DNA from 3 places in the Solibacillus sp. FSL W7-1324 genome. Region 2 is predicted to be linked to each of the others. Evidence: riboswitches for the same ligand, from Rfam matches in the RefSeq annotation. Region 2 holds a riboswitch; each other region holds the start of a gene.
What was found. A riboswitch is a leader RNA that binds a small molecule or an ion and turns the genes downstream of it on or off. The one in region 2 is predicted to bind S-adenosylmethionine.
Positions count from the first base shown of each region.

Region 1: linked by a shared signal. The riboswitch ahead of MKY71_RS13760 (methionine ABC transporter ATP-binding protein) and the one ahead of MKY71_RS16620 (bifunctional homocysteine S-methyltransferase/methylenetetrahydrofolate reductase) in region 2 are both predicted to bind S-adenosylmethionine.
Region 3: linked by a shared signal. The riboswitch ahead of metK (methionine adenosyltransferase) and the one ahead of MKY71_RS16620 (bifunctional homocysteine S-methyltransferase/methylenetetrahydrofolate reductase) in region 2 are both predicted to bind S-adenosylmethionine.

Region 1 is NZ_JBBOYH010000001.1:2,755,900-2,764,133, reverse strand. Features, by position in the region: gene MKY71_RS13795 (3-hydroxyacyl-CoA dehydrogenase/enoyl-CoA hydratase family protein) at 1-840, shown strand, start outside; gene MKY71_RS13790 (acetyl-CoA C-acetyltransferase) at 1,015-2,187, shown strand; gene MKY71_RS13785 (acyl-CoA dehydrogenase family protein) at 2,441-4,225, shown strand; gene MKY71_RS13780 (arsenate reductase family protein) at 4,537-4,893, shown strand; gene gcvH (glycine cleavage system protein GcvH) at 4,974-5,354, shown strand; gene MKY71_RS13770 (toprim domain-containing protein) at 5,457-5,783, shown strand; gene MKY71_RS13765 (thioredoxin family protein) at 5,791-6,093, shown strand; SAM riboswitch class I at 6,155-6,257, shown strand; gene MKY71_RS13760 (methionine ABC transporter ATP-binding protein) at 6,403-7,431, shown strand; gene MKY71_RS13755 (methionine ABC transporter permease) at 7,424-8,092, shown strand.
Region 2 is NZ_JBBOYH010000001.1:3,327,152-3,335,385, forward strand. Features, by position in the region: gene MKY71_RS16610 (GNAT family N-acetyltransferase) at 1-459, opposite strand, end outside; gene metH (methionine synthase) at 528-3,959, opposite strand; gene MKY71_RS16620 (bifunctional homocysteine S-methyltransferase/methylenetetrahydrofolate reductase) at 3,952-5,796, opposite strand; SAM riboswitch class I at 5,900-5,997, opposite strand; gene hemG (protoporphyrinogen oxidase) at 6,085-7,470, opposite strand; gene MKY71_RS16630 (chemotaxis protein) at 7,613-8,104, opposite strand.
Region 3 is NZ_JBBOYH010000001.1:2,673,149-2,681,382, reverse strand. Features, by position in the region: gene MKY71_RS13200 (IS1182 family transposase) at 1-908, shown strand, start outside; gene pckA (phosphoenolpyruvate carboxykinase (ATP)) at 1,040-2,626, opposite strand; SAM riboswitch class I at 2,825-2,940, shown strand; gene metK (methionine adenosyltransferase) at 3,207-4,403, shown strand; gene MKY71_RS13185 (gamma carbonic anhydrase) at 4,513-5,025, opposite strand; gene MKY71_RS13180 (alpha/beta hydrolase) at 5,279-6,082, shown strand; gene MKY71_RS13175 (alanine/glycine:cation symporter family protein) at 6,211-7,674, shown strand; gene MKY71_RS13170 (pyrimidine dimer DNA glycosylase/endonuclease V) at 7,692-8,099, opposite strand; gene MKY71_RS13165 (class I SAM-dependent methyltransferase) at 8,141-8,234, opposite strand, start outside.

The DNA.
Region 1 (8,234 bases), 570 kb from region 2:
GAAGTGGAGAAAAACTTTAAAGGTCTCGTAATCGGGAACCAAGGCAAAAACTTCTGTGTCGGTGCAAACCTTGCCATGATTTTAATGGAAGCACAAGATGATAACATTTTCGAACTGGACTTTGTTATTAAGTCATTCCAGCAGGCAATGCGCCGTATTAAATATTCTACAAAACCGGTTGTTGCGGCACCATTCCAAATGGCGTTAGGTGGCGGAGCGGAAGTATGTTTACCGGCTGCACATATTCAAGCATCGGCTGAAACATATATGGGTCTTGTAGAAGTAGGTGTCGGCTTAATCCCAGGAGGCGGCGGTAACTTAGGTCTTTACCAAAAGTTCATCAAAGGCTTGCCAAATGGCGTAGATGTAGACTACCAGCAAATTGCGAATAAAGTATTCGAAACAATTGCAATGGCAAAAGTTTCGACTTCTGGTGAAGAAGCGCGTGAAAATAACTTCCTGGACTTTGCAGACGGTATTTCAGTAAATCCGGATCACTTAATCTATGATGCAAAACAAGCAGCACTTGCACTTGCAGAAGCAGGCTATACACCACCAGTGAAAAAGCCGGTGAAAGTAGTAGGCGCACCAGGTTATGCAACATTACTGTTAGGTGCTCAAGGAATGTTCGATTCAGGCTATATTACAGAGCATGATTTGAAAATCGCGAAGAAACTTGCATATGTAATCGCGGGCGGTAAAGTACCATACGGAACAGAAGTTTCTGAAGAGTACTTATTAAACCTGGAAAAACAAGCATTCTTAGAACTGGTTGCAGACCAAAAATCACAAATGCGTATGCAGCACATGCTTGTAAAAGGAAAGCCATTACGTAACTAAAAATGATTGATGACTAAGGCATTTTAAATACACATTTAGTTGATTGGAATGTAGGCGACGACTCCTGGAGAAAGCGTTCGCCGAAATGGAAATCAACGGGTATGTCTAGAATATTTTGCCGGCAACTAGCTTACGAGTTTACTTGCTGGCTAATCACAAGGGGGAAACATCATTATGCGTGAAGCCGTTATCGTTGCAGGAGCACGAACACCAATCGGACGTGCGAAAAAAGGATCACTTGCGAACACTCGTCCAGATGATTTTGGTGCAGTAGTAGTAAAAGAAGCATTAAAGCGCGCGGGCTATGAAGGTCCGGTTGATGATTTAATTATGGGATGTGCAATGCCAGAAGCAGAACAAGGGATGAACGTTGCCCGCTTAGTTGGGGCATTGGCAGGATTACCGGATGAAACACCGGCATTAACAGTGAACCGTTTCTGTTCATCAGGGCTACAAACAATTGCCTATGCTGCAGAGCGTATTATGCTTGGCCATGCAAAAGCAATCGTTGCAGGTGGTACAGAATCGATGAGTATGATTCCGATGACTGGTAATACAGTTCGTTTAAACCCGAAAATTGCTGAAGATGCACCACAATACTATATCGGTATGGGTCACACAGCTGAAGAGGTAGCGAATCGTTACAATGTAACACGTGAAGAGCAGGATGCATTTGCAGTACGTTCACACGAGTTAGCTGAAAAAGCGATTAAAGAAGGCAAATTCAAAGACGAAATCGTTCCGGTTGAAGTGACGGAATATTATGTTGATGAAAACAACCAGTTAAAAGAAAAAGTGACGATTTTTGATACAGATGAAGGGGTTCGTCCAGGTACATCGGTAGAAACGTTGGCAAAATTACGTCCAGCATTCAATGTTAAAGGTTCTGTAACAGCAGGGAATGCTTCTCAAACTTCGGACGGTGCAGCAGCTGTACTAGTAATGGACCGTGAAGAAGCAGAGAAACAAGGCATGCAGCCACTAGCGAAATTCCTAGGATTTGCTGTCGGCGGAGTTCCACCGGAAGTAATGGGTATCGGACCAATCGTAGCAGTACCGAAAGCACTTGAAATTGCAGGGATTACACAAGATCAAGTAGACCTATGGGAAATTAACGAAGCATTCGCATCACAATCGATTCAAGTAGTTCGTGAGCTAGGCATTGATATGGAGAAAGTGAATGTTAACGGAGGGGCAATCGCATTAGGTCACCCACTTGGTGCAACAGGTGCGATTTTAACAGTAAAGCTGATCAATGAATTAAAACGCCGCGGCGGTAAATACGGTGTCGTAACAATGTGTATCGGCGGCGGAATGGGCGCAGCAGGGGTATTTGAAGTTCTTTAATTGTCTGGGGAAATAATAAGTGTTGTTTGTAGTGAAGGTTCGAGTGTAGCTGACGGCTGTGCCTTTCGCTACAAGCGAGCTTCCAGCGGGAAAAGCACGACGCCTGAGACTAGGAACAAAAGCTAAGGGCGCCACGTCCTGTGGCAACGCTTTTGTGACCAACATCCTGTTGGCCTCGTGCCCGCGGAAAGCGTAACCGAAACGGAAAACAACACAATAAACAATCACAAAGGAAACTAGGGAGGAATTTATAATGGCACAAACAACAAACAGCATTATTAAGGGTGGCGGCTTTTTAATCGAGGACGTGGATATTAACCGAGTAATTACACCGGAAGATTTCACAGACGAGCAAAAAATGATTGCTCAAACAACACAGGAATACGTAACGAACGAAGTATTACCAGTAGTTGAAAACTTAGAGCACCATGAGTTCGATCACTCTGTACGTCTATTAAAAACAGCAGGAGATTTAGGTTTACTAGCAGCTGACGTTCCTGAAGAATACGAAGGCTTAGGCTTAGACAAAATTTCTTCTGCATTAATCGCAGAAAAAATGTCACCGGCTGGCGGTTTCTCAATTACGCACGGTGCCCATGTTGGGATCGGTTCATTACCAATCGTATTATTCGGTAACCATGAGCAAAAAACGAAGTACCTACCGAAGTTGGCTTCAGGTGCTTTAATCGCAGCATATGCATTAACAGAGCCAGGTTCAGGTTCGGATGCATTAGGTGCTAAAACAACTGCTAAGTTAAATGAAGCAGGAACACATTACGTATTAAATGGTGAAAAACAATGGATTACAAATGCAGGCTTTGCAGATGTATTCGTTGTATACGCGAAAATCGATGGCGATAAATTTACAGCATTCATCGTTGAGCGTTCATTCCCAGGTGTTTCTGTAGGTCCTGAAGAGAAGAAAATGGGGATTAAATCATCTTCAACTCGTACATTAATTTTGGAAGACGCAGAAGTACCTGTAGAAAACTTACTAGGTGAAGTAGGCCGCGGTCATATTATCGCGTTCAACATTTTAAATATCGGACGTTATAAATTAGGAGTAGGTACGGTAGGTGCATCTAAACGTGCATTTGAATTAGCAGTTGCTTATACAAACCAACGCCAACAATTCAAAACAAAATTATCGGACTTCAACTTAACAAAAGAAAAGATCGCATCAATGGCTTCTCACATTTATGCATCTGAATCGTTAAACTACCGTACAGTTGGTTACTTCGAAGACCGTTTAAGCCAGTTATCTGATGAAGAGCAAAAAGACGGCAAATCAATTGCAGCAGCAATCGCTGAATATGCAATTGAGTGCTCAATCGCAAAAGTATTCGGTTCTGAAACATTGGATTTCGTAGCGGATGAAGCGGTTCAGTTACACGGTGGTTACGGCTTTATGGCTGAGTACGAAGTAGAACGCATTTACCGCGACTCTCGTATTAACCGTATTTTTGAAGGTACAAACGAAATTAACCGTATGATCGTACCAGGCACATTCATGAAAAAAGCATTAAAAGGTGAGTTACCACTATTACAAGTAGCACAAGAACTTCAAAACGAACTATTAATGCTTATGCCTGAAGAAATCGGTCAAGGTGCATTAGAGCAAGAGAAATACTTAGTGAAAAATGCTAAGAAGATCGCAGTACTTGCAGCAGGTGCAGCAGCACAACGCTACGGTGCAAAACTGGATGCAGAGCAAGAATTGTTAGTGAACATCGCGAACATTGCAAACCAATTATACGCAATGGAATCTGCAGTAATCCGTACACAAAAAGCTATCGAGCGTGACGGTGAAGAAAAAGCAGCACAAAAAATTCTTTACACTCAAATTTTCTGTCAGGAAGCATTCGCAGAAATCGAAAAAGAAGCAAAAGAAACATTAATCGCTTCAGTTGAAGGTGACGATGCACGTATGATTTTATCAGCATTACGTAAATTAACGCGCAACAACCCTTACAACTTAATTCCGAAAAAACGTGAAGCTGCAGCGAAACTAATCGAAGCAGAAAAGTATGTAGTTTAATAAAGACTGTCATCGGGTGCATGAAAGTGCACCCGATTTTTCTGTCGTTTTCTAACAAATCGTAAAATGTTCCAATATAATTTCAGAAATTCTAATATATCTTGGAACTTCTAATATAAGTACTATATTTTCTAATATGTCACGCAAAGGTTCAAATAAGTGAAACCGTTCTTCTAATATAAGTCCGGCATGTTCTAATATTTTCATACATCTTCTAATAAAAACCGCTCCGATCATGCGAACACATTTTTGATTTGTCCTTCTATATCCGTTACAATATAGGAAAATCCAGGGCAAAAAGGAGTACTTACATGACAGTAAAATTCATCCAATATCCAAAATGTACAACTTGTAAAAAAGCGCAAAAATGGCTAGATGAGCAAGGTGTGGACTATGAAAATATTCATATTGTAGAACAGACACCATCGAAAGAAGAACTTAAAGCCATTTACGAAGCAAGCGGTGTACCGTTGAAGAAATTCTTTAATACTTCAGGCATGAAATATCGTGAGTTAGGCCTAAAAGATAAACTACCGACAATGTCCGAAGATGAGCAATTAGAGCTATTAGCATCGGACGGTATGTTAATTAAGCGACCGATCGTTACAGATGGAAAAAAATTAACTTTAGGATTTAAGGAGTCTGACTTCTTAGAAACTTGGAAATAAACAGTTATTCACATTGTATTTCCGAACGAAATATGGCAAAATGAACTTGAATGTACTACATATAACATGGAGGTTTTCAAATGAGCACACCAAAAGAATTACGTTATTCAAAAGAGCATGAGTGGGTAAAAATTGAAGACGGTAAAGCGACAATCGGTATTACGGATTTCGCACAATCTGAATTAGGCGATATCGTATTCGTAGAGTTACCTGAAGTAGGCGATGAAATTTCAAAGGATCAGCCTTTCGGTAGTGTAGAATCTGTAAAAACAGTTTCTGAACTATATGCACCACTTTCTGGTAAAGTTGTTGCAATCAACGAAGAATTACTGGACAATCCTGAATATGTAAATGAATCACCATACGGTAATGCATGGATGGTTACTGTTGAGTTAACAAGTGAAGCAGAAGTTGAAGAATTATTAGACGCAGACGCTTACACTGCATTAATCGAACAATAAGATTAAACAATAAGACCAAACACTAAAGCCTTCTAATTAAAGGTTTTAGTGTTTTTTTGTTATTCTATATATAAAGGTGATGGATGAAAGGAAGCGTGTACTATGGGAAAATGCATCGTTGTTGAAGGACGTGCCGATAAACTGAGAATACTTCCGATATTAGCGGAAGACGTGACGATACTTTGCACGAATGGCACAATAAGTGAAGTCAATTTGATTGATTTATTGGATGAATATGAGCAAGATGAAATTACGACTATGTTTGATGCAGATAAAAACGGTGAAAAGTTACGTAAACTGATGAACCGTGCATATCCTGAAGCGACACAGCTTATCATACCTCACGAATATGTGGAAGTAGAAAAAACACCTACTAAAATCTTAAGGGATATGTTACTACAAGCAAAATTTATAGTAAACGAAGGATGACAGTATAATGGAACAATGGACGAAACAGCAGTGGGAACAGAACGTACAACAGCATGATCAGACAGCGTTTTTCTTATATACGCCGATGTGCGGCACATGTGAAGTATCGGAAAAAATGTTGGATGTAATTGAGAAATTACTCCCAGATCTCCCGCTTGGTATGGCAAATATCAATTATTTGGGAGATTTACCATATGAATTGAAAATTGAAAGTGTACCTTGTTTAATCGTTTCAGACAAGGGAGAACTAACGAATAAAATTTACGCATTTAAATCCGTACCGTTTCTGTATGAAATATTAAAAAAGTAATTGACGAAGTCTCTTTATCGTGATAAAGTAACATTCATAATAATAAAACTTAATAATGTTACTCTTATAAAGAGAGGTGGAGGGAAGTGCCCTATGAAGCCCGGCAACCAGCGTTTACGCAAAGGTGCCAATTCACACAAAGTTTAAACTTTGAAAGATGAGAGAACGGTTTACCGTATAAATGTATGTGAAACCTTTCTACTTGTCATGGTAGAAAGGTTTTTTTCATTCAACGGATGTTTTGGATGAAAAATGAACATGATTTTGAAATAGCAGGAAGGTTATTTCAATTTAGAAGGAGTACAACCGATGATTGATATACAAAATATTACTAAAGTGTATAACACGAAAAACGGTAAACTTACAGCGGTTGATAATGTAAGCTTATCGATTAACAAGGGAGAAATATACGGTATTATCGGCTACAGTGGTGCCGGTAAAAGTACAATGATCCGCCTGCTGAACGGTTTGGAAAAGCCGACAACAGGTTCTGTTGTTGTAGGTGGCCAGGATATCGCGAAAGCTTCCGGGGCAAAATTACGAGAAGCACGCCAAAAAATCAGTATGATATTCCAGCATTTCAACCTGCTTTGGTCACGTACCGTTGAAGAAAACATCGCATTTCCACTTGAAATTGCGGGTGTTTCAAAAGCTGATCGTGAAAAGCGAGTAGAAGAGCTGATTGAACTCGTTGGTTTAAAAGGAAGAGGGAAAGCGTATCCTTCTCAATTGTCAGGAGGGCAAAAGCAGCGTGTCGGCATTGCCCGAGCGTTGGCAAACAATCCGGAAGTGCTTTTATGTGATGAAGCGACATCAGCGCTTGATCCGGAAACAACGGATTCGATTTTGGAACTACTGCTCGATATTAATAAAAACATCGGACTTACAATTGTACTCATTACACATGAAATGCATGTTATCCGCAAAATCTGTAACAGAGTAGCGGTGATGGAAGCCGGAAAAGTAGTGGAACAGGGCGATGTATTGCAAGTGTTCCAGCATCCTCAAGCACCCATTACGAAAAACTTCGTATCACAGGCTTCTGGTGAAACACCGGAAACACAAGCATCACTGGAACAAATTTTTGCCAACTATCCAGGAGGCAAAATCGCCAAATTAATATTTGCCGGTGCTACGACAGAACAGCCTGTCATCTCGCAAATGATCAAGCAGTTTGACGTAGTTGTAAATATTGTGCATGGTAAAATCTCGAATACAACGGGCGGTTCGTTTGGTACATTGTTTATTCATATCAATGGCGAACCAAATGCAGTCGCGGAAGCACTGAGCTTTTTAGCGAAGCAAGAAATTCAAACGGAGGTGATTGAGCATGTTTAATCAATTATTTCCGAACGTCGACTGGGGTAAAATGCTCGACGCAACATATGAAACCATTTATATGACAGCTGTTGCGACAGTCATTACATTTATACTCGGCATTCTGATTGGGATTGTCCTATTTTTAACGAGCGACAATCAATTATGGGCTAATAAAATTGTGCACTTTTTAACAGGATCACTCGTAAATATTTTCCGGTCGATTCCATTTATCGTCTTAATCATTTTATTAATTCCGTTCACAAAGTTTTTACTTGGAACAATCCGTGGCGCCAATGCAGCATTACCTGCGCTAATTATCGGTGCAGCACCGTTTTATGCACGCATGGTATTAATAGCGTTACGAGAAATTGATAAGGGTGTTATTGAAGCAGCCCGCTCAATGGGAGCGAAAACTTCTACGATTATTTGGAAAGTATTGATTCCGGAAAGTTTACCGGCATTAATTTCAGGTATTACGGTTACAGCTGTCGCTTTAGTAGGATATACAGCAATGGCCGGCATTATCGGTGCGGGTGGTTTAGGGAACCTGGCATTCCTTGACGGTTTCCAGCGTAACCGAACAGATGTGACATTAATGGCAACTGTTTTAATTTTAGTTGTCGTATTTATTATCCAGTATATTGGGGACTTCATTACAGCAAGAGTGGACAAACGATAGTTAGTGGCTTTTTAGGCCGTAATTATAAATATTGGTGCATCGAAACAATATGGACGCAAACTTTTAAAAAGTGCGCGTCCATCAGAAAAATAATCAGAATATAAAAAAGGTTTCGATAAACTGAACAAACTAAAAAAAGGGT
Region 2 (8,234 bases):
ATCCAGCCATTTCCCGAATTTATATCCTGCATTGCGGATTGTACCGCTATATAAAAACCCGAATTTCTCATGAATTTTAATACTGGCGACATTTTCTTTATCGATACAACCAACCATCGTTTTAATATCATTTACATTCGCTTCTTCTATAATGGCGTTCATCAGTTTACTGGCAATCCCTTTTTTATAGTGATTTTTATGCACATACACCGAATGCTCTACTGTATATCGGTTAGCCGGATAATCACGGAAACTTCCATACGTTGCATAGCCCGCCACTTCTCCGTCTTCATCAAATACGAAGAGCGGATAACCTGAAGCCTGTTTCTGTTCAAACCATCGCAAACGATTTTCCAAAGTTTGCTCCTCGTACATGTAAATCGCTGTGGAGTTTCGAATATTATCATTAAATATTTCCAAAATCATTGGTATATCTTCTTTTGTTGCGCGTCGAATCATACTTTTCCCTCCTAAAGGTCGCAAAACCGCCTTACCTCCAAAAAGGCAAAGCGGTATTTTTAAATCAATTATACATTAAAATAACGTGCATCCGGATGAGCAAATACTATTGCCGATACACTTGCTTCCGGCTCCATCATAAAGCCTTCCGTTAAATGTACGCCAATCTTTTCCGGTTTCAATAGAGCGAACAGTTTCTCCTGGTCTTCCAGATTCGGACAGGCCGGATAGCCAAAGCTGAATCGTTGTCCTTGGTACTTCGCTGCAAACCGGTCACGCATCGTAAAGTCCGTTGCGTCCGGGAAGCCCCATTGGTCACGGATTTCCTGATGAATACGTTCCGCAAATCCTTCCGCAAGCTCAAGTGCAGTCGCCTGTAGTGCATGACTCTCCAGGAACTTGCCTGCTTGTTTCAGCTCATTTGCCTTTTCGCTTACCCCTTTACCTGCCGTTACAACCATTAACGCAATATAGTCCATCTCACCGCTATCAACCGGCTTTAAATAATCAGATAAACATAAATAAGGTGCTACTTGCTGGCGCGGGAATGTGAAGCGTTTGATTTCCGTTTTTGCATCTTCCGGACTGTACACAACAACATCATCGCCATCGGATTGGGCCGGGAAGAACTGATACATTCCTGAAGCACTCAATTCACCGCCAGTTAAATAGCTATTTACTAAATCATTCAATAAAACTGCACGGTCATCCTGATCCGCAAGCAATTGTTCCAAGTTCCCTTTAAGCCCTAAATGATGCCCGATCAATGTACGCATATTCACATACGGATGTAAGTGGGCAACCGAATAATCCGGTTTAATATGCGGCACTAAATCTTTTGGCTTCCAAACAGCGGCATCTCCCACTGTTCGAACCGGTTTTTCAAGTACTGCAACTGCAGGACGTGCCGCACGCTTCGCATCCGATTCGAGGCGTTTTTCCCGCGCATCACGTAATTCTTCTATTAATACTTCCCGTTCGTTTGTATTCATTAAGCGATTTGCCTGTTCCAAACCTTGCATCGCATCTTTTGAATAGATTACCGGTCCATCATACTGATCGGCAATTTTCGTCTCAGTAAAGCGACGTGACAATGCCGCGCCCCCTACTAATATCGGAATATCAATACCTGCTTCTTTAAAGTCCTGTGCCGTAATGACCATTTGCTGGGCTGATTTTACGAGTAAGCCTGATAAGCCGATAAAGTCCGGTTTTTCTCTTCGGATTGTTTCAATCAGCTGTGCAGGTGTCACTTTAATCCCTAAATCTATAACACGATAGCCATTATTGCTTAAAATAATGTCGACCAGGTTTTTGCCGATATCATGAACATCGCCTTTTACTGTCGCCAATACCATTGTCCCTTTATTGGCACTCGTATCGCCCTTTTCCATAAACTGCTCTAAATGAGCGACCGCTGCCTTCATGACACCGGCACTTTGTAGTACTTCTGCTACAATCAGCTGGTTTTCATTAAACAGTTTGCCGACTTCCGCCATCCCTGCCATCAATGGTCCGTTAATAATATCTAGCGGTGTATCGAACTTTTCAAGAGCTGCATTTAAATCGTCAATTAACCCTTCCTTCGTACCTTCCAATATGTAATACGCAAGGCGTTCTTCCACTGTCGCCGGCAATTCTTTCACGACTGCATCTTTCTTTTTATCACGGTAAAAGTCAGTGAATACAGCGAGTGTTTCATCATTTGTATTGAAGATCAGATCGTTCGCCAGCTTGATTTCCTCTTCAGGAATCGATGCATAGCGCTCCAGCTTTTCAGTATTTACAATCGCATAGTCCAAGCCGGCTTGTGTACAGTGATATAAGTACACCGCATTCAGCACTTCACGTCCTACAGGCGGCAGACCGAACGAAACATTACTTACACCAAGCACTGTTAAGCAGCCAGGTAAATGTTCTTTAATCAGGCGAATTCCTTCAATTGTTTCCTCAGCGGCACCGATATATTGCTCATCGCCTGTACCAACCGGGAACATTAACGGGTCAAAGATAATATCTTCAGCTGACATGCCCCATTTTTCTGTTAAGAGCTTATAAGAACGTTTCGCCACTTCAAGCTTTTGCTCACGTGTAATAGCCATTCCCGTTTCATCGATTGTACCGACAACAAGTGAAGCCCCATACTTTTTCACAAGTGGCATTACCGCATCGAAACGCTCTTCGCCATCTTCCAAGTTAATGGAGTTAATAATGGCCTTCCCCTGCGAATACTTCAGTGCAACTTCCATTACTTTTTCATCTGTAGAGTCGATTACAAGCGGCACTTTAACTTTTTTCACAACTTCCTGCATGAAGTTTTTCATATCTTCCACTTCATCACGGTCAGGGTTTGCTAAACAAATATCGATGACATGTGCTCCATTTTTAACTTGTGCACGCGCAATTTCCGCTGCTTCTTCAAATTTACCGTCAACAATCAGGTTTTTGAATTTACGGGAGCCGATTACATTCGTACGTTCCCCGATAAATAACGGACGCATTGATTCGTCGTATTGCAGTGGCTCGATACCTGATACGACATGTCCGTGTGTTACATCTTTCGGCTCACGCGGTTTATAGCCTTCTACAGCTTCACGGATTGCCGCGATATGCGCCGGTGTTGTACCGCAGCAGCCGCCGACGATGTTCAGCCAGCTTTTTTCTGCGAAACCTTGCAGTTTTTTCGATAATGAATCCGGCGTTTCATGGTAGCAGCCTTCCTCGTCCGGTAAACCGGCATTCGGATAACAGCTAATATAGCCATTTGAAAGTTCGGCCAATGAACGGATATGATCGGTCATAAATTCCGGGCCTGTCGCACAGTTCAGTCCGACAGACAAAGGTTTAATGTGCTCGATCGAAATATAAAATGCTTCGATTGATTGACCGGCAAGCGTTGTTCCCATCGGCTCAATTGTTCCGGAAATCATGACAGGCAGCTCTTTGCCAAGCTCTTCAAATGCGCGGTGAATCGCAATTGTTCCTGCTTTTACATTCAGCATATCCTGGGAAGTTTCCATTAAGATTAAATCCGCCCCAGCTTCGATTAACGCTTTCGCCTGTATATAAAAGTTTTCTTCCAGCTCTTCAAATGTAATACCGCCTGTTACCGACAATGTTTTTGTCGTTGGTCCGATTGCACCTGCAACAAAGCGTGGCCATTCCGGTGTCGAAAACTCTTTCGCCGCTTCCAGTGCAATCTCAACCGCCCGCTTATTAATTTCAACCGCCTTGTCACCTAAGTCATATTCATCCAATACGAGCGGTGTTCCGCCAAATGTATTTGTACAAATAATATCAGCGCCTGCAGCTAAATATTCACGGTGGATTTTGCCCAATACATCCGGTCTTGTCAGCACGAGGTTTTCGTTACAACCGTCTAAATCTTCTCCGCCAAAATCTTCATATGTTAGGTTTTCTGCCTGAAGCATCGTCCCCATGGCACCATCGATGATAAGTATTCTTTTTTGTAATTGCTCATGAATTGGGTGATTATACATTCGACTGAACTCCTTTACTTTCCGCATCATATTGTTTTACATAGTCCATTAATTCAAGCGTCATATCATAGCGTAAAAACGGTGTAATTAAATAAATCCCGTTAAAGTATTTGCAAGCCGTATCGAGTAGCTCTTTCGCAATCGCGATTCCTTCTGCTGTCGCTGCTTCCTTGTCATCCCCGCAAGCAGCCATACGCGCAAGTACTTCATCTGATAACTTAATTCCTGGTACTTCATGATGTAAAAATTCCGCGCTGCGCGATGACGTCAACGGCATAATTCCGATATAGATTGGTGTTTCCAAATGTTTAGTCGCCTCATAGATTTCGACGATTTTCTCTTTCGTATAGACCGGCTGCGAAATAAAGTAATCTGCACCATGCTCGATTTTCTTCTCTAAACGGGCAACAGCACGGTCCAAAACACGGACATTCGGATTAAAGGCAGCGGCCACAGAGAAGTTCGCCTGTTTTCGTAACGATTTCCCTGTAAAAGAACCACCCTTATTTAACTGCTTAATTAAGGAAATAAGCTCCATTGATGAAACATCATAGACGCTTGTCGCACCCGGGAAATCTCCCACTTTTGTCGGGTCCCCTGTAATGACAAGAATATCGTGAAGTTCCAGCGCATCCAGCCCCATCAAATGTGACTGAAGCCCAATTAAGTTGCGGTCACGGCATGTTAAATGCGGCAATGAGCGAATCCCATGCTCTTTCAAAATAGCGGCCATCGCGATATTACTAATTCGCGGTGAAGCAAGTGAGTTATCCGCCATCATAATGACGTCTGCGCCCGCTTTTGCCAGCTGTTTTGCCCCTTCGACAAACCCGTCAATTTCCAGATGACGCGGTGTATCAAGTTCCACAATAACAGAGCGTTCACGTTTTGCTTTTTCGTGGAGCGGCTCTTGCTTACGCGGCTCCGGAATACGGACAAATTGCGTTTGCCCAGGTTTGGCTTCTTTTGTATCAACCGGCTCCATATTCGCCAAACGTTTTTTTACTGCTGCAATATGCTTCGGTGTTGTTCCGCAGCAACCGCCAATTAAACGGACTCCCTGATTTACGAGTTCGACAGCTGCACGTGCAAAATAATCGGTTTCCGACTCATAGACAACACGACCATCTTCAATATCCAGTAATGATGCATTTGGGTATGCCGATAAAAATGCCTTTTCCGGTAAATTGACTCCTTCAAACGCCTGGATTGTATGGAAAGGACCTAATCGGCAGTTGCTCCCAACAATATCTGCACCTAATCTTTCCAAATCATGAAAAGCTTCATTTAAAGACATCAAATTTTGAAGAACACCCGGTTCCTGCATTGTGACTTGGGCAATGATCGGTAAATCGGTCATTGAACGTAATAGATGGACACAATGGGATAGTTCTTCAAAATCATAATACGTTTCAAGTAAAAATCCGTCCGGTTCTCCAGCTAGTAATACTTCAGCCTGCTCTTGGAATGCAGCTAAAATTTCGTCTAATGTCGCATCACTTTTTCGGATTCCGCGAATACCGCCAATTGTCGCCAGAACGTATTGCCCATCAAGAGAGGCAGCACGCTTTGCGATTTTTAATGCGGCTTCATTAAATTCCAGGACACGATTTTCATAGCCATAACGTGCAAGCTTAATCCGGTTTGCCCCATATGTATTTGTTTGGATAATATCTGCACCAGCTGCAATATATTCGCTATGAATCTTCTCTATAATATCAGGACGTGCAATATTCATTTCTTCATGACAATAATCCAACCCATATGAATAAAGAAGTGTTCCGATTGCCCCGTCTGCTGTTAAAACCCGTGTTTGTAATTCTTCAAGTAAACCCATTGCCTTCACTCCATCATTTACAGTATTTTCAGTATATTAACGATATAAAAAAAGCCTTCTTTCATTAAATAAAAGAAGGCTTAGTAGTTATCAACTTAATCCCTTCTCATCTTCTGGCATTAGCCACTGGATTTAGCACCTGACTTAATGTTGGTTGCTGAAGTTTCATCGGGCCAGTCCCTCGACTTCTCTTGATAAGAAAATAATATGAATTTTTAAAATAATTAAATGAATCATAACGTTATCTAATAGTTACGTCAATACCCTTTAGCCGAATGAAGTATTTCTTTACATAATTCGACTAATAATCTGTTCAGCCGTTTTTTTGCCGTTTAAAATACAGGCACCGATTCCGACTCCGAAATAGGCACATCCCGCTAATAGAACATTCGGGTAATCTGTCACCAGCTGCTGCACAACTTTCGATAATGCTTCATTATGAGCCAAATCATAGCGTGGCATTTGATCAATCCACTTTGTTACATTGACGACTGTCGGCTCCGCTTCAACACCTAAGCTAAGTCGTATATCTTCCAGCGCAACTTTTGTCAGTTCTTCATCAGACATGGCTGCCAACTCTTCATAGCGCGGATTAATATTTTTATAAAACAGGCGAACGAGTAAATTACCTTCTGCCGACGTATGCTTCCATTTACGGCTCGTCCATGTCGATGCATTGCAAACTAAATCACTATTATGCGAAACGATAAAGCCTGTGCCATCTGCCGGTAAAATATCGTCCGGTACATCAAAGCCAACATACATCGTTAGAGCAGATGCTGTCGTGAACTTTTTAAGCTGTTCTTCCAGTGAGTCATCCTGTATGACATGACGTACGGTTTCATTCGGAACGGCCAGTACAACAACATCCGCTAAAATCGTTTCATCTTCCAGCACGATTTCATATTGCTCGCCTAATTTATTGATTTGCTTTGTTACTGTATTTTTCATGAATTCAACTTCCGGCAGCTGTTCCTCTAAACGATCGATCAATGCCGATAAACCTGAACGGAAAGAAATAAACTTCTTATTCGCAGCTTTTTCGAATTGCTCACGATGTGCTTCGAATCCTTTAATAATCGACCCGTAGTTGTTTTTATAATCCACTAAATAAGGCAGAGTGGATGCCAGGCTTAATTGATATAAATCTCCTGAATAAACACCTGCTAATACAGGGGCAATTTGTTTGCGGACAATTTCTTCCCCTAAAAAGTACTCCAAAAACGTTCCGATAGAGCTTTCTTTTGTAAATGTAGTGTTCGGTATTTCTAAGTCTTGCAGTGCTCTCTTTTTACCTTCTTCAGAAATTAGCGTACTCGACATAAGTGATTCTACACTCATCGGAATGCCGAATGTCGAGCCTGCCGGAATTGCATGAAGCTCATTATTCGTATGAATGTAGGAAATACCTGTTTCGTTATAGACAAGCTCTGATTCAAAATCAAGCTCCTTTACAAGTTCCAAAACCCCTGGATGACGAGCTACAATTGAGTCAGCCCCCGTTTCCATAATAAAGCCTTTATCCTTTTCGGAATGAATTTTCCCGCCTAAATATGTGTTCTTTTCAATCAGTATTAACCGCGCTTCCACATTTTGCTCATGCATTTTATTTTTCAAATAATGCATTGTACATAATCCGGTAATTCCGCCACCTACAACTACTACTGTTTTCATATCCACTCTCTCCTATTTCGTTCGCTTCTCTTTAATAAGTATAAACTTTTTTATACGAAATATGGTCTGCTGGGTATCACAATTTTCAGAACCTCATAAGAAAAGCCACCCTACCTAAAAATATGGTAGGATGGCTTCTTGTTTATTTATAAGATAGTTGCTTTGTTAGGGAAATAATTTCTGCCTCCAAAGATGTAGAGCGTTTATCAAAATAACGGATACGTTCAATACTGCGATTTTCTAAATGTTTGTTTAGATCTAACATATTTACTGCATCGCTCGCAAACAGTTTTAAAGTACGGACACCAGATTCAATTTTCCGAACTTCCTTGCCATAAATAAGTGCGGTATTATCTGCTGTTTTACCCTTCTTCAATTCCAAAATATTAGTATTGATAAGCTCATCAATTTGATTGTAACGTTTTTCTTGTTTATCCGTCATCATTTGGATTTTTTGCTTGTATTTAATAACATCTTTATGATCTAGTCCTGTTTGGATATAACTTTTTAAATATTCAACGATTGTACATAGCGTCGTCAAATTCTCCCGCTGTTCTAATAGCATTTGTTGTAGTTTTTGAATACTATCCTCATTGTGTTCAGAAGAGAATTGGTGGACTGCAAACATAAACATAAAAATTCCCCCTTCTTAATACTTTCCCCTTATAATATATTTCCTATTTTTCACGGAATTTAAACCTATTTTTCTCCATGAAATGGGTCTAAATTATGACAGAGAGACAGGAAATTGAACCTTTTACTGT
Region 3 (8,234 bases), 650 kb from region 2:
TCATTGAGCGAAAAAGATTACGTAGCGAACGAAAAACACCGAAGCAAATCCTCAAACAAGTACATGATTGGATCATAAGAAAGCAGAAATACCAAAAAGATTTTGAAGTGTTTGGCACACGTAACAGTTATTCAAAGACGGATCATGAAGCAACATTTATGCGGATGAAAGATGACTATATGCAAAACGGCCAATTGAAGCCAGGGTATAATGTACAAATCGCTACTGAAGGTCAATACACACTCGCTTATGATGTATTTCCAAATCCAACAGACACGAAAACACTTATTCCATTTCTTAGTCAAATTGAAGAAAATTATTTCGAGTTACCAAAACATATTGTAGCGGATGCCGGATACGGCAGTGAACAGAATTACCATGATATTCTTAACAAACGCAAACGAACTCCACTCATTACATTTAATCAATACTTGAACGAACAGAAGCGAAAATATAAAAATGATCCTTTTAAGACAAGTAATTGGGTGTATGAGAAAGAAAACGATGTCTACATTTGCCCAAATGAAAAGAGATTACGATTCCAATATAACTCTGTTCGTACAGATAAATCGGGTTTTCAACGAGAATTTAAAATCTATGAATGTGAGGAATGTACAGGGTGTCCTTTCCGTACAAAATGTACAAAAGCTGCAGAAGGTAAAAATCGTAGACTCATGATTAATGAGAAATGGGAAAAACAAAAAGAAGAAGTAAGAGCGAAGCTTTCAGAAGAAAAAACGGCTGCCATTTATCGTCGACGTAAAATCGACGTGGAGCCAGTTTTTGGATTCTTGAAGGCTAATTTGTGTTTCCGTCGATTTTCTGTTCGTGGAAAATCGAAAGTTACTAACGAAATAGGTTTGGCATTAATGGCCACAAATTTAAGGAAGTATGCGGTAAGAGGATAACACCTCTTCCAATATTTTCTTTATAAAACGCAAAAAAGAGAAATTGCATTGTGCAATTTCTCTTTTTGCGTGAACTGGAACTAATTCTGTCCCAACCCCTTTTGATTGAATAAACGTAGCTGATTAGTAAATTATACTAATGGGCCGCCTTTTTGAATGATTTCTTCTTCAACATTCTCGAATTTCTTGAAGTTGTTTTTGAACAGTTCAGCAAGTTCAGAAGCTTTTTTGTCGTATGCCACTTTGTCTGCCCATGCATCACGAGGATTTAATACGTTTGTTGGTACACCTTCAATTTCTACAGGGATGTTTAATCCGAAGACAGCATCTTTTGTAGTGTCAACATTGTTTAATTTCCCTTCGATTGCAGCGCGAACCATTTTACGTGTATATGAAAGCTTCATACGGCTACCTACACCGTATTCGCCACCAGTCCAACCAGTGTTTACTAAGAATACTTGTGAACCGTGCTCATCAATTTTCTTACCTAATTGCTCAGCATAAACTGTAGCGGCAAGCGGTAGGAATGGAGAACCGAAGCATGTAGAGAATACTGGTTCCGGCTCTGTTACACCGCGCTCTGTTCCGGCAAGTTTAGAAGTGAAACCGCTTAGGAAGTGATACATTGCCTGCTCTTTCGTTAATTTAGAGATAGGAGGTAATACACCGAATGCATCGGCTGTTAAGAAGACGATTGTATTCGGATGACCTGCTACTGATGGCAATACAATATTGTCGATAAAGTCGATTGGGTAAGCAACACGTGTGTTTTCTGTTAAAGAACCGTCTGCATAGTCGCATTCGCGTGATTCAGGGTCTACTGCCACGTTTTCCAATACTGAACCAAAGCGGATCGCATTGTAGATTTCCGGCTCATTTTCAGCAGATAGGTTGATTGTTTTTGCGTAGCAACCACCTTCAATGTTGAATACACCGTTGTCAGACCAGCCGTGCTCATCATCACCGATTAATTTGCGGTCTTTGTCAGCTGATAACGTAGTTTTCCCTGTACCAGATAAACCGAAGAATAATGCTACATCGCCTTCTTCGCCAACGTTGGCAGAGCAGTGCATTGGGAAAATACCTTGTTCAGGTAATAAGTAGTTCATAATACCGAAGATTGACTTCTTCATTTCACCTGCGTACTCAGTTCCGCCGATTAAGATGATTTTCTTTTCGATAGATGTTATAATAAATGTTTCCGATCCAGTACCGTCTACTTCCGGATCTGCTTTGAAGTTTGGCGCAGATACGATTGTAAACTCGGCAACGTGTTTAGCCAATTCGTCTGCTGTTGGGCGGATGAATAATTGATGACAGAATAGGTTATGCCAAGCATATTCATTAATTACTTTAATAGATAATTGAGAATCTTTGTCTGCACCGGCAAAACCGTTGAATACATATAACTCGTCGCGTTCTTTTAAGTAATTTAAAACTTTTACATAAAGTTTATCAAATACTTCTGCTGAGATCGGACGGTTGACTTTACCCCAATCGATTTTGTCTTTTGAGATTTCTTCTTCTACTATATATTTATCTTTAGGAGAGCGGCCAGTATATTTGCCTGTTTCAGCGCGTAAAGCACCCTCAACAGTTAGCGTTGCTTCTCCGCGTGATGTCGCTTTTTCAATCAATTGTGGAACAGATAATTGAGTTTTGATGTTTTCCCCGTTTAAAAGTTCTTTCAGCTCGTTAGCAATTTCTACCGAATTCATCTATTAAATACCATCCTTTTTTATAGTATTCCCTTATAGAGGGGAGTTGATTCCTAATTCAAAAATAGTATAACACATTAAGTGAAATAATCTATACTAATTGCAAATTATTTTTTCGTAAATTTTGACATATCGAAAAAAGTCAAAATTTGTTGACAGTCATTGATTTTTTGCGTAAAATGTTTTATTGAACGGATACTCTTATCCCGAGCTGGTGGAGGGGCAGGCCCTATGAAACCCGGCAACCTGCGTATATTTTATACGTGTTGGTGCCAACCTGATGCAAGGGCAAAATTTCCCTTGAACGATAAGAGTGAAAGGTAACGAAACGTAATATCCTTTCCTCACGTGTGATGAACACGGCTATGAGCGAAAGGATTTTTTTTATTCTGTTTTACAATTTCGTACTGAGCGAAAATTATATAGTTACAGCCTTTCAGACCCTCGTGTTAAAGCAAATATAGCTTGACGTTAAAAAGGCCGGATACGCATATGCGTAAGTGCTCTAATATAACGGACATGGGTAATGAGTACCGTATCAATAAAAAACAATTGCCAAAGTGATTTAGGAGGAAATGACATGACAAATCGTCGACTGTTTACATCAGAAAGTGTAACGGAAGGACATCCGGACAAAATTTGTGATCAAATTTCGGATGCCATTTTAGACGCTATTTTAGCTGCAGATCCAAATGCACGTGTAGCTTGTGAAACTACGGTAACAACAGGCTTAGTATTAGTATCTGGTGAAATTACAACGTCTACTTATGTAGATATGAAGGGTATTATCCGCGATACAGTGGCAGAAATCGGCTATACACGCGGTAAGTACGGCTTTGATGCTGAAAATCTTGCAGTATTAGTAGCAGTAGGAGAGCAATCACCTGACATTGCACAAGGTGTTGATCAGGCATTGGAAGCACGTGAAGGTTCAATGACGGAAGATGAACTTGAAGCAATTGGTGCAGGTGACCAAGGTTTAATGTTCGGTTATGCATGTAACGAAACACCGGAACTTATGCCGATGCCTATTTCTTTAGCTCACAAATTAGCGCGTCGTTTAACAGAAGTGCGTAAATCAGGGGAATTAGAATATTTACGTCCGGATGGTAAAACACAAGTGACAATCGAATATGATGAAAACAATGAACCTGTTCGTGTGGATACGATCGTTATTTCAACACAGCATGATGAAGAAGCAACATTGGAACAAATCCAAACAGACATTAAAGAACACGTGATTAAACCGGTAGTTCCTGCACATTTATTGGATGAAGCTACAAAATACTTCATCAACCCGACAGGTCGCTTCGTAATCGGCGGACCTAAAGGCGATGCAGGTCTTACAGGTCGTAAAATTATTGTGGATACTTACGGCGGTTATGCACGTCACGGCGGCGGTGCATTCTCAGGTAAGGATGCAACAAAAGTTGACCGTTCTGCAGCATATGCAGCACGCTATGTTGCTAAAAACATTGTAGCGGCTGGCTTAGCTGACCGTGCTGAAGTACAATTGGCGTATGCAATCGGTGTTGCACAACCAGTGTCAATCGCAGTTGATACATTCGGTACAGGTAAAGTGGCGGAATCAGAAATCGTAAACTGGGTTCGTGAGCTATTTGATTTACGTCCTGCAGGCATTATTAAAATGCTTGATTTACGTCGCCCGATCTATAAGCAAACAGCAGCTTACGGACATTTCGGTCGTACAGATTTAAATGTACCATGGGAAAATACGGATAAAGCAGCTGAACTGAAAGCAAAAGCAGGAATTTAATAAAATATAAAGGAGCATCCAGTTAGGTGGAGTGCTCCTTTTTTATAATTTCTTTTAAATTTCCTATATAATAGGTAGAGATTCCGAAAAATAATATATGAGTGTAAAATTATTTCTGAAGTGATTTATAGTATTGACCCTTCGCCACATATTCGGAAATAATCCGGTCCATATCAGCGCGGTCTTCTGCCGTTACTTCACGTACGACTTTTGCTGGACGACCCATCGCCAAACAATTAGGAGGAATCACTTTTCCCGGCGGAACAAGACTGCCGGCACCGATAAATGCTCCTTCGCCAATAACGGCACCGTCCAATATGATGGAACCCATACCAACTAAAGCACGTTTCTTAATTGTACAGCTATGTAATGTAACTTGATGACCTATTGTTACTTCATCTTCAATAATGAGAGGATAAGCAGGGCTTTGGTGAAGGCAGCTCAAATCCTGTATGCTGACACGCTCTCCGATTATTGTTTTATTGACATCGCCGCGGATGACCGTGTTAAACCAGATTGAAGTTTCGGCTCCGATTGTTACGTCGCCGGTAACTGTGGCATAGTCGGCAATAAATGCGGAAGGGTGGATCGTCGGTTCTTTATCCTTATAAGGGTAAATCATTTTCAATTCCTCATTTCTTCTATAAAATTGTAGATAAATCTATAGATATCGTAACAAAACGTGAAGATTTTTCAATTAACATTTCTTTTAGAAAGGAATGTATTATAATTAAACAAATAAAAAGTAATATAATGATGCCGGTGTTAAAGAAGGTGTAACATCGTATTTTTTTAATACAGTTTAACAACTCTGACCTCTATTAAAGGTCACGTATTTATGACAGTAAAATAATTTATATGTAAGGAGTATGGCCATGTGGAAATGGGAAACAGAGCAACAACCAAAAGCCGTAGTCGTTATTCTTCATAGCGCATATGAACATCATCGGTGGTACGCATGGTTAATCGAAAAGTTCCGCAGTTCCCACTTTCATGTTGTAATGGGAGATTTGCCGGGACATGGTGAACAAGGAAAGTATACAAAGTATCATGATGAGGATTTTAAAGAATATTACAAGTATACAAAGGTGTTATTGAAAGTGGCACTGGAATATAATTTACCGCTTTTTATCGTCGGAAATGGGCTAGGAGCTGCAATCGCTACGTATGTGCTTCAGAACAATAAAATAGAATGTGCGGGTGTTGTATTAACATCCCCTTGGTTTAATTTAAAGCTGGCACCTGGAAAATTGTCGAATGCTTTATCAAGCTTCAGCGCTATTACATCCAATGTTAAGCTGAAACATGAATTGGAGCCTCATCATCTTACACGGAATACAGATGTGTTAATGGAATTGAAAGAACAATTACCGTTAACGAGCATGGTGACGGTTAAATGGTATCGGGACTGGCAGCAGATGACTCGGACAATCCGTAATCCCGAATTGAAGTTTCCGGATATCCCTGTATTATTAATGACAGGTGAAAATGATAGAGTAACAGACATCAGTACATCAAAGAAATGGATTACCGAGCATTCGCTTTCAGAGTTTCATTACAAGCAGTGGAAAGGCTGTCTTCATAGCCTGTATTTTGAATTAGAGCGGGAAGATGTCTTTAAATTTACGATTGATTATATTAACAATGTTTTAAGAGATTTGGGCTATATTATTGAATAGTGAAGAACCTAACAAACTTGCAATTTGTTAGGTTTTTTTTTAAAAATAAAAAAATATATCGAAATTTTCGAATATTTGTAATATACTAAATTTCGAATTAATACATTATTTCAACAAGGGGGTATAATATGGATTTTTTGAATGATTTTGTAGGGTGGGCCAATAATATTTTATGGGGCCCGGTAATGATTTATGGTATTTTAATCGTTGGTTTGTTTTTCTCTATCCTTACAAAATTCGCCCAGGTCAGGCTAATTGGAGACATGTTCAAGTTAATGTTCTCAGGGAAAAAATCAGAAGCAGGTGTTTCGTCATTCCAGGCATTATCGATTGCATTGTCGGGGCGTGTCGGTACAGGTAATATTGTCGGTACCGCAACTGCAATTGCATTCGGTGGACCGGGTGCAGTGTTCTGGATGTGGGTTACAGCATTTATCGGTGCATCAACTGCTTATATGGAGTCGACATTAGCTCAGATTTACAAAGAGAAAAAAGATGGGCAATATCGTGGTGGGCCGGCATTCTATATTGAAAAGACAACAGGTATTCGCGCATTAGGTGTTATTTTTGCCATTGCGATGATTGCATCCGTTGCATTTTTAATGCCAGGTGTTCAGGCAAATGCCATTGCAGGTGCCGTTGATAATGCATTCGGGATTGAACCATGGATTACAGGTCTTATTACAATTCTTTTATTAGCAGTCATTATTTTTGGTGGTGTTAAGCGTATTGCGAATGCTGCCCAGATTTTAGTTCCATTCATGGCATTAGCTTATTTGTTAGTAGCGTTTATAATCATTATTATGAATATTACAGCAGTGCCTGAAGTATTTGCTTTAATTTTCCGTAGTGCATTCGCTACAGATGCTGTATTTGGCGGCATGATCGGTAGTGCGATTTTCTGGGGCGTAAAACGTGCCATCTACTCAAATGAAGCAGGTCAAGGTACTGGACCGCATCCGGCAGCAGCTGCAGAAGTTTCCCATCCTGCTAAGCAAGGATTGGTACAGGCGGCTTCAGTTTATATTGATACAATCTTAGTATGTTCTGCAACAGCATTAATGATTTTATTCATGGGTACATACAATGTCCATGAGGGTAGTCAAGACGGAGCTCTAATCGAAGCAAAAATGGATGAGTCAATTACGTATTCAGGCTTTACACAAGCTGCTGTAAATGAAGCGTTCCCTGCTTTAAATAACTTCGGTTCAGGGTTTGTCGCAATTTCATTATTCCTATTCGCATTCACTACATTAATGGCATACTACTATATCGCTGAAACGAATGTTTCGTATATGTTTAATGGTGGTGCAAGACGAATTGGAATATTCTTAATGAAGTTCGTATTATTGGCTTCGGCATTTTACGGTACGGTTAAAACATCCGATTTAGCTTGGGCATTTGGTGATGTCGGGTTAGGATTAACGGTATGGATTAACGTAATTATGCTATTGTTCATCATGAAGCCAGCCCTCATTGCACTGAAAGATTATGAGCAACAGAAAAAAGAAGGCAAAGACCCAGTGTTTGATCCGAAAAAACTCGGTATTAAAAACGCAGATTTCTGGGAGACATATAAGCAAGATGAATAGAAAAAAAGGGGCAGCTCTTAAAAAGCTGCTCCTTTTTTCGTGGAATAATACAGGTGTAATGCTTCGAACTGTTCCTTAGTAAAATCTTTTTGTCCGCGAATATATTTTTCGTATAGATTATAGTAACAGATTGTTAAATATTCATCGTTGTGATGATGAGTGTATGGCGGATAATTTTCAGGAATATGAAGATCGGCAAAATAACGTTCCATCTTATCGATTGTCCGTATCGTAATGCCTCGCGCGCGCATCTCCTCCAGAACAATTTGTGTATAAATATATAAATCCTCTTTCGGGTACTCGTAAATATAATTGATCAGTACATGTTTGTCTTCTTTGGCAAAAATGCTGTTCAGCTCACGCCACTGGGCAAGCAGCTGACTTTTCGGGATAAAAGGGATTAGCTCGGTATGCCATAAACGCATCGGTTCACCTCATTAAAGATATGAAAAAGAGCTAAGAAAACTTAGCCCTCTATCGGAAATTCTTTTACTTTTTCTAATGCAATGATAAATGGGGGATCATTTTTCTGATTCATAAATTCATAGCGCAGCACATGT